Regions from separate parts of the Actinospica sp. genome, predicted to be linked through region 1. Evidence: riboswitches for the same ligand, from Rfam matches in the RefSeq annotation. Region 1 holds a riboswitch; the other holds the start of a gene.
What was found. Region 1 has a riboswitch for cobalamin ahead of VG296_RS26435 (magnesium chelatase subunit D family protein). Riboswitches for the same ligand answer to the same signal wherever they lie in the genome.
Positions count from the first base shown of each region.

Region 2: another riboswitch for cobalamin. It lies ahead of VG296_RS01855 (ABC transporter substrate-binding protein); the one in region 1 lies ahead of VG296_RS26435 (magnesium chelatase subunit D family protein).

Region 1 covers NZ_DASZKT010000230.1:35,366-42,761, forward strand. The annotation lists gene cobN (cobaltochelatase subunit CobN) at 1-101, shown strand, start outside; gene VG296_RS26410 (DUF1697 domain-containing protein) at 118-657, opposite strand; gene VG296_RS26415 (cytochrome P450) at 667-1,863, opposite strand; gene dhaM (dihydroxyacetone kinase phosphoryl donor subunit DhaM) at 1,912-2,316, opposite strand; gene dhaL (dihydroxyacetone kinase subunit DhaL) at 2,318-2,935, opposite strand; gene dhaK (dihydroxyacetone kinase subunit DhaK) at 2,992-3,987, opposite strand; cobalamin riboswitch at 4,096-4,254, shown strand; gene VG296_RS26435 (magnesium chelatase subunit D family protein) at 4,255-6,549, shown strand; gene cobO (cob(I)yrinic acid a,c-diamide adenosyltransferase) at 6,553-7,173, shown strand; gene VG296_RS26445 (cobyrinate a,c-diamide synthase) at 7,167-7,396, shown strand, end outside.
Region 2 covers NZ_DASZKT010000009.1:66,448-73,843, forward strand. The annotation lists gene VG296_RS01840 (NAD+ synthase) at 1-915, opposite strand, end outside; gene VG296_RS01845 (ABC transporter ATP-binding protein) at 1,445-2,260, opposite strand; gene VG296_RS01850 (iron ABC transporter permease) at 2,257-3,273, opposite strand; gene VG296_RS01855 (ABC transporter substrate-binding protein) at 3,273-4,163, opposite strand; cobalamin riboswitch at 4,234-4,382, opposite strand; gene VG296_RS01860 (polyprenyl synthetase family protein) at 4,381-5,505, opposite strand; gene metF (methylenetetrahydrofolate reductase [NAD(P)H]) at 5,657-6,568, shown strand; gene VG296_RS01870 (phytoene desaturase family protein) at 6,603-7,396, opposite strand, start outside.

The DNA.
Region 1 (7,396 bases):
AAGCCGCCGACCGCAAGCTCTGGGCCGAACCGGACACCGAGACCATCGACCGCCTGCGCCAGGTGTACCTGGAGCTGGAGGGCGACCTCGAAGGGGAGTAGTCGGCGGTCTGTCGGGTTAGTCTCCGGCGAGTTCACGCAGCTTGAGCACGGTGTCCCAGTTGCGGCCCGTCGCCACCCGGACCTTGAGCTTCCTGGTCAGGAACGGCTGCGTGAACTTGCTGGTGTGCACGCCGTTCGGGCTCCAGGCGTAGAGCTCGTCGCCGATGAACCGGAACTCGTCCGGCGCGAAGTCCTCGGGCCTCAGCGCGGCCACGAGTTCCGGGTCGGGCGCCTGGCCGAAGAAGGTCACCACGTACCGCTTCGCATCCGCGACCCGCTTCGGCAGCGGATTGGCGGCGATGATCGCGTCGAGCTGGTCGGTCGTGCGCATCACGCACTCGACGACGAACCCGAACTCGTCGAGCAGCAGCTTCTCCAGGCGCGCGCCGTTCTCTGCGGGGCCCAGGCCGCCGTCGGCCAGCAGGACGTTCCCGGACTGCAGGTACGTCGCCACGTCCTGGAACCCCGCGGCCGCCATGAGCTCGCGCAGCCTCGCCATCGGGACCTTGCGTTTGCCCACGTTGACGGCGCGCAGCAGCGCGATCTGCCTACCCATGTCTGGATACTAGCCGCGCCCGCCGACAACGGCGGTGTAGGTGACCGGCAGTTCGGTCAGGGCGCGTTGCCGGTGATCGTTCTTCCACGTCAGATCCGTGTAGGGCACCGCGAGGGCGAGATCGTGGACACGGTCGAGCAGTGTCCAGACGGCGATGCGCGCCTCGAGGCGGGCGAGCGGCGCGCCGAGACAGTAGTGCGCGCCGTGGCCGAACGAGAGATGGCCCTCCGAGCGGTCGGCGTCCCGGTTCGCCGCGTCGACGGCGAGCAGGACCGTGTCCCCGGCCGGGATCACCGTGTCGCCGACGCGCACGTCGCGAATGGGGAACCGCCGGATCGCCGTGGTCACCGGCTGGTCGCTGCGCAGGAACTCCTCGACGGCACGGCGCATCGGGTCGGTGTGCGGGTTCGGCTCCGCGCGCAGCGCCGCGGCTTCGTCGGGACGGGCGAGCAGCCGCGCCACGGCAGCCGAGACCAGGTGGACGGAGTTCTCGTAGCCCGCGAAGAGGATCAGGAACGCCAGCGAGAGCAGCTCGTCCTCGGACAGCCGGTCCTGCCCGTCGCGGGCGGCGATCATCGCGGAGAGCAGGTCGTCGGCGGGCCGCTCGCGCTTGTCGGCGATGAGCGCGGCCAGCAGGGCGACGATCCGGCCCATGGACTCGGCCGGCTCGCTCGGACCGAACGTGCCCGGCGCGAACAGCATCTGGGTGCACTCACGCAGCACCGCGCCCTGATCGCCGGGCACACCGAGCAGGTCGCAGATGACCGCGATCGGCAGCGGCGCGGCGTAGGCGGCGATCAGGTCCGCACGGCCGCCGGGCAGCGCGTCGATCAGCGCGTGGCTGGTGTCCTGGATGTTCTCGCGCAGCCCCTCGACGCGGCGGGCGGTGAACGCGGCGGCGACCAGGCGCCGCAGCCGGGCGTGGTCCTCCCCGTCGAGGTTCAGCAGGTTCGCGTCGAGCGCCGGGGGCAGACCGAAGCCCTGGTAGCCGCCGCGCGAGCGTCGCTTGCTCAGCGCGAGGACCGGATCCGCCAGCAGAGTCTTGACATCCTCGTGCCGGCTGACGACCCAGACGTGCGTTCCGTCGTGCAGCGTGGCGCGGTGGACGCCGTCCGGCTCGTCCAGCAAGCGTCGGGCCGCCTGCCCGCGGCTGCCGGTCAGCACGGGAGTCAGGGCACGGGCTATGTCGGCGTCCTTGATGGTCACGACGCAAGGCTACTGATCCGGCGCGGCGCCGGAATGCCGCGGTGGCTGCTACAGCTTGCGGAACTGCCGGGCTTCCTCGGCCGCCGCGCGCACGGCATCGAGGTCTCCGCCCGCGGACGCGGTGACGACCGCGGCGACCGCGCCCTCGACGAAGGGGGCGTCGGCGAGCACGGCGTGCGCCTCTCGGCCCACGCCCTCGTCCAGCAGGGTCTTGACGGTCAGCAGGGCGCTGCCCAGGTCGCCGAGCAGCAGCACGCCGGCGCCCTGGTCCGCCTCGTTGACGGCCCGCTCGATGCGGCCGTAGCTCGTGCCGAGGCTGCCGTCGTCCATACCGCCCGCGGCGATCACCGGGACTTGGTCGCCGCCGAGTTCACGCACGAGCTCCGCCAGCCCTTCCGCGAGCTTCGGGCTGTGCGAGACGAGGACGACGCCGACCAGTTTCACGTCTGCCATCCTAGCGGGCGCCGCCTGGGGCGGTGTCCGCCAGCGCACGCCAGAGCAGCGCGGCGGAGGCAGCACCCGGATCTTCGTGTCCTTCGCTGCGCTCACCGAGATAGCTCGCGCGGCCCTTGCGCGCCCGCAGCGGGATCGTCGCGAGCGCCGCCGCGTCGGCCGCGTCCGCCGCCGCTTCGAGTGCGTCCGCTGTCGACGCATCGTCAGCGAGGCGCGCCGTGAACACGTCGATGGCCGGGGTGAACACGTCCACCATGGTCTTGTCGCCGACGCTCGCGCCGCCGAGCTTCCGGACCCCCGCGAGCCCGTCCGCGAGCGCGCCCGCCAAATCCCGCGCGCTCACCTTCTCGGCTTCGCCGAGCGCCTTGCCGGTGCGCCGGAACACGGTGCCGTACAGCGGTCCGGAGGCGCCGCCCACCGATGAGATCAAAGTCATGCCCACCTGCACGAGCGCCGCGCCGGGGTACTGCGGCGGCTTCGCCTGAAGCGCGGCGCGCGCGGCCGTGAACCCGCGGTGCAGATTCGTTCCGTGATCGCTGTCCCCGATCGCCGAGTCGAGCCGAGTCAGCCGGTCCTTCTCGGCCGCCACCGCCTCCGCGGCCCGGTCGATCCAGGCCATGAAGAAACCGACGTCAAGACCGGCCTCATCACCGGCGACGTGCGCCTCGGAATCGCTCACGCACCCCACCGTAGCGCCGGGGTCTGGACCGGCGCATCCCACAGTTCGAGCAGGTCGGCGTCGGCGCGGCACAGCGTCACCGAGAAGCCGGGCATGTCCAGGCTGGTCACGTAGTTGCCTACGAGGTTTCGCACGATGCTGATGCCGCGCGACTTCAGCGCGTTGTGCACCTCGTTGTAGACCACGTACAGCTCGATCAGCGGGCTCGCGCCCATCCCGTTGACCAGCGCGATGACGTCGCCATCCGTGGCGAAGTCGAGGTCGGTGCAGATGGCGTCCACCGCGGCCTCGGCCAGTTCGGAAGCCGGAGCCATCGGCGCGCGGCGGCGGCCCGGCTCGCCGTGGATGCCGATGCCCAACTCGATCTCGTTCTCGCCCAGCTCGAAACCCGGCCGCCCGGCCGCGGGCGTGGTGCACGGGCCGAGCGCGATGCCGAAGGACCGGCTGCTCGCGTTGACCCGCTCGGCCACGGCGGCGACCGCGGGGAGGTCCGCCCCGCGCTCGGCCAGCGCGCCGGCGATCTTCTCGGCGAACAGCGTCGCGCCGGTGCCGCGCCGGCCGGCCGTGTAGAGCGAGTCCTCCACGGCCACGTCGTCGTTGATCAGCACCGAGCGCGACTCGATGCCCTCGTCCTCGAGCAGTTCGGCGGCCATCTGGAAGTTGAGCACGTCGCCCGTGTAGTTCTTGACCAGGAACAGGATGCCGGCGCCGGCGTCCACGGCCTGCGCCGCGGCCAGCATCTGGTCGGGCACCGGGGAGGTGAAGACCTCGCCCGCGCAGGCCGCGTCCAGCATGCCGGGGCCGACGAACCCGGCGTGCAGGGGTTCGTGCCCTGATCCGCCGCCGGAGACCAGAGCGACCTTGCCCGCCGTGCCCGCCGCGCGGCGTACGAACCGGCGCTCCACGTCCACCGTGAGCGCGGGATGCGCGGCGGCCAGGCCCGCGAGCGCGTCCGACACCACCGACTCCGGCGAGTTGATCAGCTTCTTCATGCTGGACATTCTGCTGCACGCGTTCCATGAGCGGTAGGCGGCGCGGGCGCGCGGTCGGGTGCGAAATCGGGCGCGTCGCCGTGTGCGTCGTGCGGGCCGGTTGGGGCGGACCGAGGCTGCGGCTATGCTCTACCCGTCGGTAGCGCAGGAATCCGGTGTGAGTCCGGAACGGTCCCGCCACTGTCAACGTCCGTCGATCGACGTAGCCCGTCCGGGTCCGTCGGCGACGTGCGTGAGTCAGGAACTGCGCCCGGCACAGGTTCCTCAATGCTTGCTCGAACGGGCGTGGGCTCCCGGAGAGAAGAAAGGCGCAGTGTGCGTTTCCCCTTTTCGGCCGTGCTCGGCCAGGACGACCTGCGCTTGGCGCTGATTCTCAACGCGGTGCACCCGGCTGTCGGCGGGGTGCTGGTGCGCGGTGAGAAGGGCACCGCGAAGTCGACGATGGTGCGTGCGCTCGCGGCGGTGCTGCCCGCGGTCGACGCCGTGCCCGACTGCCGTTTCTCCTGCGATCCCGCTGCGCCGGACCCCGCGTGTCCCGATGGGCCGCACGCCGGGGGCGCGGCCGACGGGACGACGCGTGCGGCGCGGCTGGTCGAGCTGCCGATCGGCGCGTCCGAGGACCGGCTGACCGGCGCGCTCGACTTGGAGCGCGCCTTGGGACGTGGCGAGGCGGCGTTCCAGCCCGGATTGCTGGCGGCGGCGCATCGCGGGCTGCTGTACGTGGACGAGGTCAACCTGCTGCCCGACCACCTGGTCGACGTGCTGCTGGACGCGGCCGCGATGGGCGAGGCGCACATCGAGCGCGACGGCGTATCGGTGCGGCACGCGGCGCGGTTCCTGCTGGTCGGCACGATGAACCCGGAGGAGGGCGAGCTTCGTCCGCAGCTGCTGGACCGCTTCGGTCTGACGGTGGACGTGGCTGCCAGCCGGGAGCCGCGGCAGCGAGCAGAGGTCGTGCGGCGTCGGCTGGCGTACGAGGCGGCCCCGGAGGGTTTCTGCGCGCAGTGGGCCGAGGCGGACGCGGAGGTCGGGCGCCGGATCGCGGCCGCGCGCGAGGCGCTGCCGAAGGTCGTGCTGCCGGACGCGGAGCTGGAGCGGATCGCCCGGATCTGCGCGGCGTTCGAGGTGGACGGCATGCGCGCGGACCTGGTCACGGCGCGCGCGGCGATCGCGCTGGCGGCCTGGCGCGGGCTGTCGGCGGTCACCGACCAGGAGGTGCGCGACGCGGCGCGGCTGGCGTTGCCGCATCGGCGCCGGCGCAACCCGTTCGACGCGCCGGGCCTGGACCAGGAGCAGTTGGAGCGCGCCGCGGAGGACCCGGAGGGCGGACCCGAAGATAACGGGCCCGACGGCGGTGGACCTGAGGACCGCGGTCCGGACGATGACGGCGACGGTGGCGCTGGCGACCGTGGCGACGGCGGCGACCGTGGCGACGGCGGCGACGGCGGTGGAAAATCGTCGGATGGCGGGAACTCGGGTGAGTCTGGACTGGATAACAGGCCCGACGCTCCGCGAGAGGAAAGTCAGGCCGAGCGGGACGGAAGCGGGCGGAGCTCTGACGAGGGCGGCGCGCCTGGGAAGCAGAACGCCGGGGCTGAGCAGTCTGCTGTCGGGGCGGGGGAGACGTATCGGACGCGGCTGTTCTCGGTGCCCGGTGTCGGCGAAGGGGTGCCGGGGCGGCGGTCGGCGGGGCGGTCGAACGGGCGGGGGCGGACGGTCGGGTCGCAGCAGCCTGCGTCGGGTGCGGCGTACGGGCAGGTGATTCATCTTCCGGCGACGCTGCGGGCTGCGGCGCCGCACCAGGCCGAGCGTCGGGCCGCGGCGTCGCACGAAGCCGGACTGCGGGCCGCGGGGCCGCACGAAGACGGACTGCGGGCCGCGGCGGCGTACCAAGTCGAGCGGCGGGCCGCGGGCTCGGGCGGGGTGCGGGCGGTGCACTTTCAGGCCGCCGACCTGCGCACCGCGGTGCGGCGGGATCGCGAGGGGAACCTGGTGCTGTTCGCGGTGGACGCGTCCGGCTCGATGGCCGCTCGGGCGCGGATGACGGCCGTGAAGGGCGCGGTGCTCTCGCTGCTGCTCGACGCGTATCAGCGCCGTGACAAGGTCGGACTGGTCACGTTCCGGGGCTCGGGTGCGCAGGTCGCGCTGTCGCCCACGGGGTCGGTCGAGGCGGCGGCGTCGCGGCTCGCCGCGCTGCCGACCGGGGGGCGGACGCCGCTCGCGGCGGGGCTGCTGACCGCGTACGACGTCGTGCGGCGGGAGCGGCTGCGTGATCCGCGGCGTCGCGCACTGCTGGTGCTGGTCACGGACGGACGGGCGACCGGCGGATCGAACGCGCTCGCCGAGGCCCGGCGTGCGGCCGCGTTCCTCGGGGCATCCGGCATCACGAGCATCGTCGTGGACTGCGAATCCGGGCCGGTGCGGCTGGGGCTCGCGGCAGAGATGGCCGGTCACTTGGGCGGGGAGCACGTGCCGATGGGGGCGCTGTCGGCCGAGGCGCTGGACCGCACGGTGCGACGAGCGACGTCGTCCGATGCGGGCTCGATGCGAAAGGCGGCCTGAGTCATGCCACAGGGCAAGCCCGAACACGTCCCCGAGGACGGGCTCACCACCAAGCAGCGCCGCACGCTCCCGCTGACCGTCGTGCACACCGGCCACGGCAAGGGCAAGACCACGGCCGCGTTCGGGCTCGCGCTGCGCGCGTGGAACGCGGGTTGGCCGATCGGGGTGTTCCAGTTCGTGAAGTCGGCCAAGTGGAAGATCGGCGAGGAGCCGGTCTTCAAGACGCTCGGCGCGCTGCACGAGCAGACCGGCCAGGGCGGACCGGTCGCCTGGCACAAGATGGGCGAGGGCTGGAGCTGGATCCAGCGCGACCTGCACACGGACCCGGACCTGCAGGCGGAGAACGCGCGGGCCGGCTGGGAGCAGATCAAGCGCGATCTTGCCGGGGAGACGTACAAGCTCTATCTGCTCGACGAGTTCACCTATCCGATGAAGTGGGGGTGGGTGGACGTGGACGACGTCGTCGCCACCCTCAAGGATCGGCCGGGGACGCAGCACGTCGTCATCACGGGGCGGGACGCGGCGCCCGCGCTCGTCGAATACGCCGACCTGGTCACCGAGATGACCAAGGTCAAGCACCCGATGGACGCGGGCCGCAAGGGCCAGCGGGGCATCGAATGGTGAGTACGTCCATTGACACGCCGCGCGTGGTGATCGCCGCGCCCGCCTCCGGTCACGGCAAGACGACCGTGGCCACGGGGCTGATCGCGGCGTTCGCGCGGCGCGGTCGGCGGGTGGCGCCGTTCAAGGTCGGGCCGGACTACATCGACCCGGGCTACCACGCGCTGGCGGCCGGACGCCCTGGCCGCAACCTGGATCCGTTCCTGGTCGGCGAATCGCGCACGGT
Region 2 (7,396 bases), on a different contig from region 1:
GAGTTCGCTCGGCTGCTCCTCGATCACCGGCTCGACTCGCGGCGCCGGGGGCGCGGGCAGCGGGTCCGCACTGGCCACGACGCGACGGATCGTCATGCCGTTGGACGCGATCGTGTCCTCGACGGGCAGATCCGACTCCGGCAGGTCGAGGTCGACTACGAACAGTTCCTCGACGAACTTGCCGGCCCGCGCGATCAGGGCGCCGTCCTTCGCGACCACCAGCGAGTCGCCGTCGAACACCAACTCGTCCTGGCCACCGACCTGGTTGACGTACACGACCGCGCAGCCGGTCTCGATCGCGCGGCGGCGCATAAGCTCGTAGCGCTCATCGTCCTTGGCCAGCTCGTACGGCGAAGCATTGATCGACAGCATCAGGCCGGCACCCGACTCGGCCGCCGCCGCGGGCGTGCCACGGTCCTGCCACAGGTCCTCGCAGATCGCGACGGCCGTGTCCACGCCGCCGATCCGCACCACTGGCAGCTCGTCGCCCGGCACGAAGTACCGGTACTCGTCGAAGACCCCGTAGTTGGGCAGGTGGTGTTTGGCCGAGCGGATCAGCACCTCGCCCCGGTGCAGCACGGCCGCCGCGTTCTGCGGCGAACCGGCCGGGAAGCCCGCGCGCGGCACCCAATCGGTCTCGTCGAGGTAGCCGACCACGACGACCAGCTCGCCCAGGCCCTCGTCGGCCAGCCGCCGGCCCAGCTCCTCCAGGGCCGCCCGGGAGGCCCGGACGAACGAGCCGCGCAGCGCCAGGTCCTCGATGGGGTAGCCGGTCAGCGCCTGCTCCGGCGCCGCGAGCAGCTGCGCGCCCGCCGCCGACGCCTCGCGCGCCGCCTCGAGCACCAACGCCGCGTTGCCCGTCAGATCGCCCACGGTCGGGTTGATCTGGGCCAGTGCGATTCTCAGTTGCGCCATGGCTCCATCATAAGCACCCTTTATCGTCACTGCGACGAGAACGCCCTGCGAGCTGGATCACGCCGCGGACGGCCGGGGAAATGGGAGCGAGGCCTGCCGCACGGGGGGACGACAGGCCTCGCGGCGGAGAGTTGTCGAGGACTCTCCGCGAGGCGCCGAAGGTTCCGCCGTCCGGGTCCGAAGACCGCACGGACGGCGGGGGCGGTTCCGGCGCCGACGACGCCGGATCCGCACGGGGGGACGGATGGGGCGTCGCAACGGTACGGAGGAGCCCCACGGGGGGAGGGGCGCCGCGTACCTCGGGGGAGACTCCTCCGCGCGGAACCGGGGTCCCGGCGACAGGAGTCTCTAAGTTGAGACCCCTCCGTACGGGGGGACGTTGGAGTCTCGAAGAGGATTATTCATGTCTCGAAGGCGGTTGGCGACCCCTTCGCGGAAAGTTGTCGCTCGGAATCACTGTCCTTACGGCTCGTGTTCACCCCCTGACCCGCTTGCCCAGGTTGATCACGAATTCAGCGGCCCGGATTCGTCACACAGAGTCGACGTCGCGTCGGCATGGGCGCAGGCCGTCGAGGGGCCGCACCGGGTTCAGCACCGGCCTGCCGGACGTATCAGTGGTCACTGATACTAGGGCGCGGTAAACCTCTCGGATCCGCGACACGCTGAGCACTTCGGCGGGTAATCCGGCCGCAGCGACCCGCCCCCGGTCCAGCAGCACGAGCCGGTCGGCGTACTGGGCGGCGGCGGTCAGATCGTGCAGCGTGCTGATCACGGTCAGCCTATCGTCCAGCCGCAGCCGGTCCACCAGTTCGAGTACCTGCTGCTGATGCCCGAGATCCAGCGCGGAGGTCGGCTCGTCGAGCAGCAGGATCCGCGGCTGCTGGGCCAGCGCCCGAGCCAAGGCCACCCGCTGGCGTTCACCGCCGGACAAGGTGCCGAGCCGTCGGCGTGCCAGGGATTCGAGTTCGAGTCTGGTCAACGCCTCGTCCGCGATCTCCCGGTCATGGCGGCCGGGATTGCCCAGATAGCCGAGGTAGGGCGTGCGCCCGAGCAGCACATATTCGTGTACTGAAACGTCTGGCGGCAGGGTCGGTTGTTGTGCCACGTATGCGAGTGCTCGGGCCAGGTCACGTCGCTTCCGCCCGTCCGGTGCCGGATCAAGCGTCACCGTGCCCTGATACGGAAGCAGCCCGGCCAGCGCCTTGAGCAGGGTGGACTTGCCCGCGCCGTTCGGTCCGATCACGCCGAGCCAACCGCCGGTCTCGACCCGCAACGACACCCCGTCCACCGGCACGGCGCCGCCGTTCAGCACGACCCGCACGTCGACTGCCCGTAGTGCGCTCACTCGCGCACCGCCTGGCTGCGCCGCAGGATCACCACGAACACCGGTGCGCCGACGACGGCCGTCACCACGCCGATCGGCAGCTCGGCCGGGCTGAGCGCCGTGCGCGCCACGGTGTCCGCCAGCCCTAGGAATCCGGCGCCGATCAGCAGCGACAGCGGCACCGCCAGTGCGTACGACGGTCCGCCGAGCCGCCGCGCCACGTGCGGCACCACAATCCCGACGAAGCCGATCAGCCCGCTCACGGCGACGGCCGTGGCCGCGGCCAGCGACGCGGCGGCGATCACGATCAACCGTGTGCGACCCGCGTTCAGGCCGAGACTGCGCGCCTCGTCGTCGCCGAGTGCCAGCACGTCGAGCCGTCGGCTGTGCACCAACAGGATCAGGATGCTGACGGCGGCGTACGGCAGCGCCTCGGTCACCTGCGTCCACGACGCCGCCGCCATCGACCCGAGCATCCACGCGTAGACCTGTTGCAGGTCCTGCGATTCCCGCTGCATCAGATAGGCCTGCGCGGCGGTCAGGAACATCCCGACGGCCACGCCCGACAGCAGCAGTGTCGTCGTCTCGCGGCCGCCCGAGGCGAACCAGGACACCGCCACTCCGGCCAGCGAACCGGCGAATGCCGCGACCGGCACCACGGAGCCGCCAAGCCCGCCGAATCCGCCGAGGAAGACGATCGCGATCGTGGCCGTCAGCCCCGCTCCCGCGCTCGACCCCAGCATGCCGGCGTCGACGAGCGGATTGCGGAACACGCCCTGGTATCCGGCTCCGGCGATCGCCAGCAGCCCGCCGACCAGCAGCGCCAGCACCACGCGCGGCAGCCGGATCTGCAGCAGGATGTTCTGCTCCAGCGGAGTGAGCCCGGTGTCCAGGTGCACCAGGGGTATCCGGTCGAGCAGCGTCGCCACAATGCCCCAGGGGTTCAGATCCGCGGCCCCGACCAGTGCGCCGAGCAGGGCCGCGGCGATCACGAAGACCACCGCGGCCAGCAACGCCCGGACGGTGCGGCTCATTACTTCGCCGGCGCCTTCTCGACCGCCGCCGCGATCGCCTCGACGAGCTGTGGGAGCCGCGGCCCCCAGCGCGAGGCGACGTCATCGTCGAGACTCACGACGTCGTCCACCTTCACGGCCTCGATGCCCGACCAGCCCGGCCGCGCAGCCACGCTCGCCGCGTTCGCGCCGCAGCACTTCGTGTCGGCCAGGAAGACGAGGCTCGGCGAGGACTGGGCGATGTATTCGCTCGACAGCTGCGGATATCCGCCGTCGGCCGCCTTGCTCACCTTGTCCGCGATGTTCTTCAGCCCGAACAACCCGACGATCTGGCCGATGAAGGTCGAGGAGCTCGCCGAGTAGTAGGTCGTGTCGAGCTCCCAGTAGTACGACAAGTCCGCGTGCTTCGATCCGGCCTGCGCGACGGCGGTGCCGATCTCGCTCTTCATCGTGGCGACGGTCGAATCGGCGCTGCTCACATGGCCGGTGGCCCTGCCGAGCTGCTCCATCTGGGTGTACGCGTCGTTCAATGTGTTAGCCGCTGGCTCGATCAGCGTCGCCACACCTACCTTTTTGAGCGCGGCAACCAGGCCGTTCGAATCCTGCGACGCGACGACGAGGTCGGGGTTGTACTTGAGGATCGCCTCGACGTTCGGAGTGATCGGGTCGAGCGTCGTCTTCGGCGCGCTCGCCGGATAGTCGGAATCCTTGTCCACGGCCACGACCCGGCTGCCCGCGCCGATCGCGAACAGGTCTTCGGTGGCGGTGGGGGAGAGCGAGACGATGCGGCGCGGCTCGGTCGTGGACGCCGCGGCCGAGCTCGCGGGAGCCGCCGAACTCGAGCAGGCCGTCAGGCCGAGGGCCAGCAGTGGCAGGGCGGTCGTGGCCGCGGTGAACCGGGGCAGACGCATGGGACTTGTCCTTCGCAAGCGGGCGGGCAGAGCCGGCCGCCGAGGACGGACCGACCATGCCCACGGGTCGTCTGAGTCGTCAGAATCCGCAGGCGACCTGGCTTCGTCGGCCCCGAGGGGCCGGACGTCACAGTTGCGGGACAGCGCCGGACTCACACCGGCTTCGCTGCGGATTCGTTCATGAGATTACTACGGCAAACGGGTTACGCCCTGCGCCTCAGACCTGGCGGGCTGTGGCGGCGATGGCCAGCTCCGCGAGCACCGTGCGCGCCTCCGGCTCGACCGACGCGCGCTCCAGCGCGGCCAACGCCAGCCCGGTCCGCTGCTCGATCCGCAGCTCGACGGCGGCCAGCGCGCCGGTCTCGACGATGACCTCCTGCAGCGCCGCGACCCCGGCCGCGTCCAACGCCGCGTCACCCAGGCCTTCGCGCAACAGCTTCAACTGCGTCGTGTCGGCCTGTGCGGCGGCCAGCGCGACCAGAACGGTCTGCTTGCCCTCGCGCAGGTCGTCGCCCGCCGGCTTGCCCGTCGTCGCCGGGTCCCCGAACACGCCGAGGACGTCGTCGCGCAGCTGGAAGGCCTCGCCGAGCGGCAGACCGTACGCCGACAAGGCCGCGTTGATCGGACCGGATTCGTCGCCGTTGCCGGTAGCCAGAGCGGCACCGAACTGCAGCGGGCGCTCGATCGTGTACTTCGCCGACTTGTAACGGATCACGGTCTCGGCGCGCTCCAGGATCTCCTGCGGCGTGGCCACGCTCAGCCCGCGGCTCTGCGCGACTACGTCGAGATACTGACCCGCCATCACCTCAGAGCGCATCAGATCGAAGATCGGCCGTGCCGCGTGGATCCGAGCCGCGTCGAAGCCGGAACGGGTGTACATCTCGTCGCACCAGGTCAGCGTGATGTCGCCGAGCAGGATCGCGGCCGCGGCGCCGAACCGCGCGCCGGTGCCCTCCCAACCGCCCGCCGTGTGCAGCGCCTCGAACCGCTTGTGCACGGCCGGCTTGCCGCGGCGCGTGTCCGAACCGTCCATGTAGTCGTCGTGGATCAGCGCCGAAGCCTGCAGCAGTTCGAGCGAGGCGGCCGCCACGAGCGCCGCGTGATCCAGCGCCCCGTCCGCCGCCGCGCCGCCGCCTGCCGCCCGCCAGCCCCAATAGCAGAACGCGGGCCGCATCCGCTTTCCGCCGTCCAGGAACTCGCGCAGCGCGACGGCGGGTTCCAGCAGATCCGCGGAGATCTGCCGGAGCACCAGCTCCTGCCGGTCCAGGAACTCGGTCAACGCGCGGGACACCCGTACGCGCAGGTCACGCCGGTCGAGCGGGGATGCGGAGGTTTCGGTCACGCTTCGACCCTAAGCCATTCGGTGCGGACGGTTTCGACCGACTGTGGAAGTTCACCGGGGAAGCCAACCGCGCAGGTTGGCGGATGGACGTTCGTGTCTCGGCAGTCGGACATGTACTCGACACAACCCGGCCCGCGACTACGCTCCTTACATGGCACTCGGACTTCCCAGCGTCCGCCCCGACCGGGCCGTCACCGTACGCGAACTGCTCGCCGCCGGTGCGCCGACCATGTCCTTCGAGTTCTTCCCACCGAAGAACGAGGAGCAGGAGCGCAGCCTGTGGAAGGCGTTGCGCCGGGTCGAGGGCGTGGGCCCGGACTTCGTGTCGATCACGTACGGCGCGGGCGGCTCGAACCGTGAGGGCACGGCGAGCGAGGCCGAGCGCGTGGCGACCGAGACGACGCTGACCCCGTTGGGCCACCTCACCGCCGTGAACCACTCCGTCGCCGAGCTGCGTCAGATCATCGGCCGGTACGCGGACGCGGGCGTGCGCAACGTCCTCGCACTGCGCGGAGACCCGCCGGGCAACCCCTCGGGCGACTGGGTGCCGCGCTCCGACGGCCTGAAGTACGCCGCCGAGCTCGTGCGGCTGGTGAAGGAATCCGGGGACTTCTGCGTGGGCGTCGCCGCCTTCCCGGAGAAGCACCCGCGCTCGGCCGACTGGGACGCCGAGATCCGCAACTTCGTCGCCAAGTGCCGCGCGGGCGCGGACTTCGCGATCACCCAGATGTTCTTCGAGGTCGACGACTACCTGCGGCTGCGCGACCGGCTCGCGGAGGCCGGCTGCGAGACTCCGGTCATCGCGGGCATCATGCCGATCACCCGCGCGGCGCAGATCGAGCGCATGGTCACGCTCAGCGGCGGCAAGTTCCCGGCGGCCGTCGGCGAGCGAATCCACGCCGTCGCCGACGACAAGGCGGCCGTGCGCGCCATCGGCATCGACCACTGCACCCGGATGTGCGAGCGGCTGCTCGCCGAGGGCGTGCCCGGTCTGCACTTCATCACCCTGAACACGTCCACGGCGACGCTCGAGGTCTACCGGAACCTGAACCCGGCTGCGTGACTCACTGAACCCGGCTGCGTGAGTCAAACGCGGTTCACACCCGCGTCGGCTTAAGCACCTCCGCGGCGTTCCACGCGGACAGCGCGGCGAACGCGATGCCGGGCCCCGGCCGCGCACTCGGGCCGACGTGCAGCAGGCCCTTGATCGGCTGAACGGTCGGCGAGCGCAGAATCGCACTGTTCAGAGAGCTGATCGCCGGGCCGTGCAGTGACCCGCCCGGAGTGCTGGTCAGCCGCTCCCGATCCCCCGGAGTGAAGACCTCGCGCACGGTGAGGGATTCGGCCGCGATCCCGAGCCGCTTCGCGATGGCGCTCTTCAGCTCCTCCGCGTCCTGGCTTGTCATACTTAGGGCCACATCGGCGTACGCGATCCACTCATTCGGCCGCTCGGGAGCGACGCGGAGCCGGATCGTCGGCTGCTCGTCCCCCTCGCCGAAAAGCACCGTCTCATAGGCGCGCTCGGTCGTCTCGGTCGCCGGGGTCGTCTCGGTCGCATTCCGGCTTTCCAGCCTGATGCTGAGGATCGAGGGCGAGTAGTCGGCGGGAGCCGCCTTGCTTCCCTTGACGGTTCCCGTGAGCCGCGCCAACACATGCGCATCCACTGCCGCGACGATCACGTCCGCCGACAGCCGCTCGCCGTCCGCCAACGTCACGCTACCTGCGGCGATGGACGTGACCTCGGTGTCGAATCGGAAGCTGACGCCGCGCTTGAGGCAGCGTTCGTACAGCGCCGTGGCGAGTTCGGGCAGACCGCCGACGATCCGCCACGCGCCGAACGTCTGCTCGATGTACGGCCGGATCGCGATCACGGACGGCGCGGTTTCGGGCG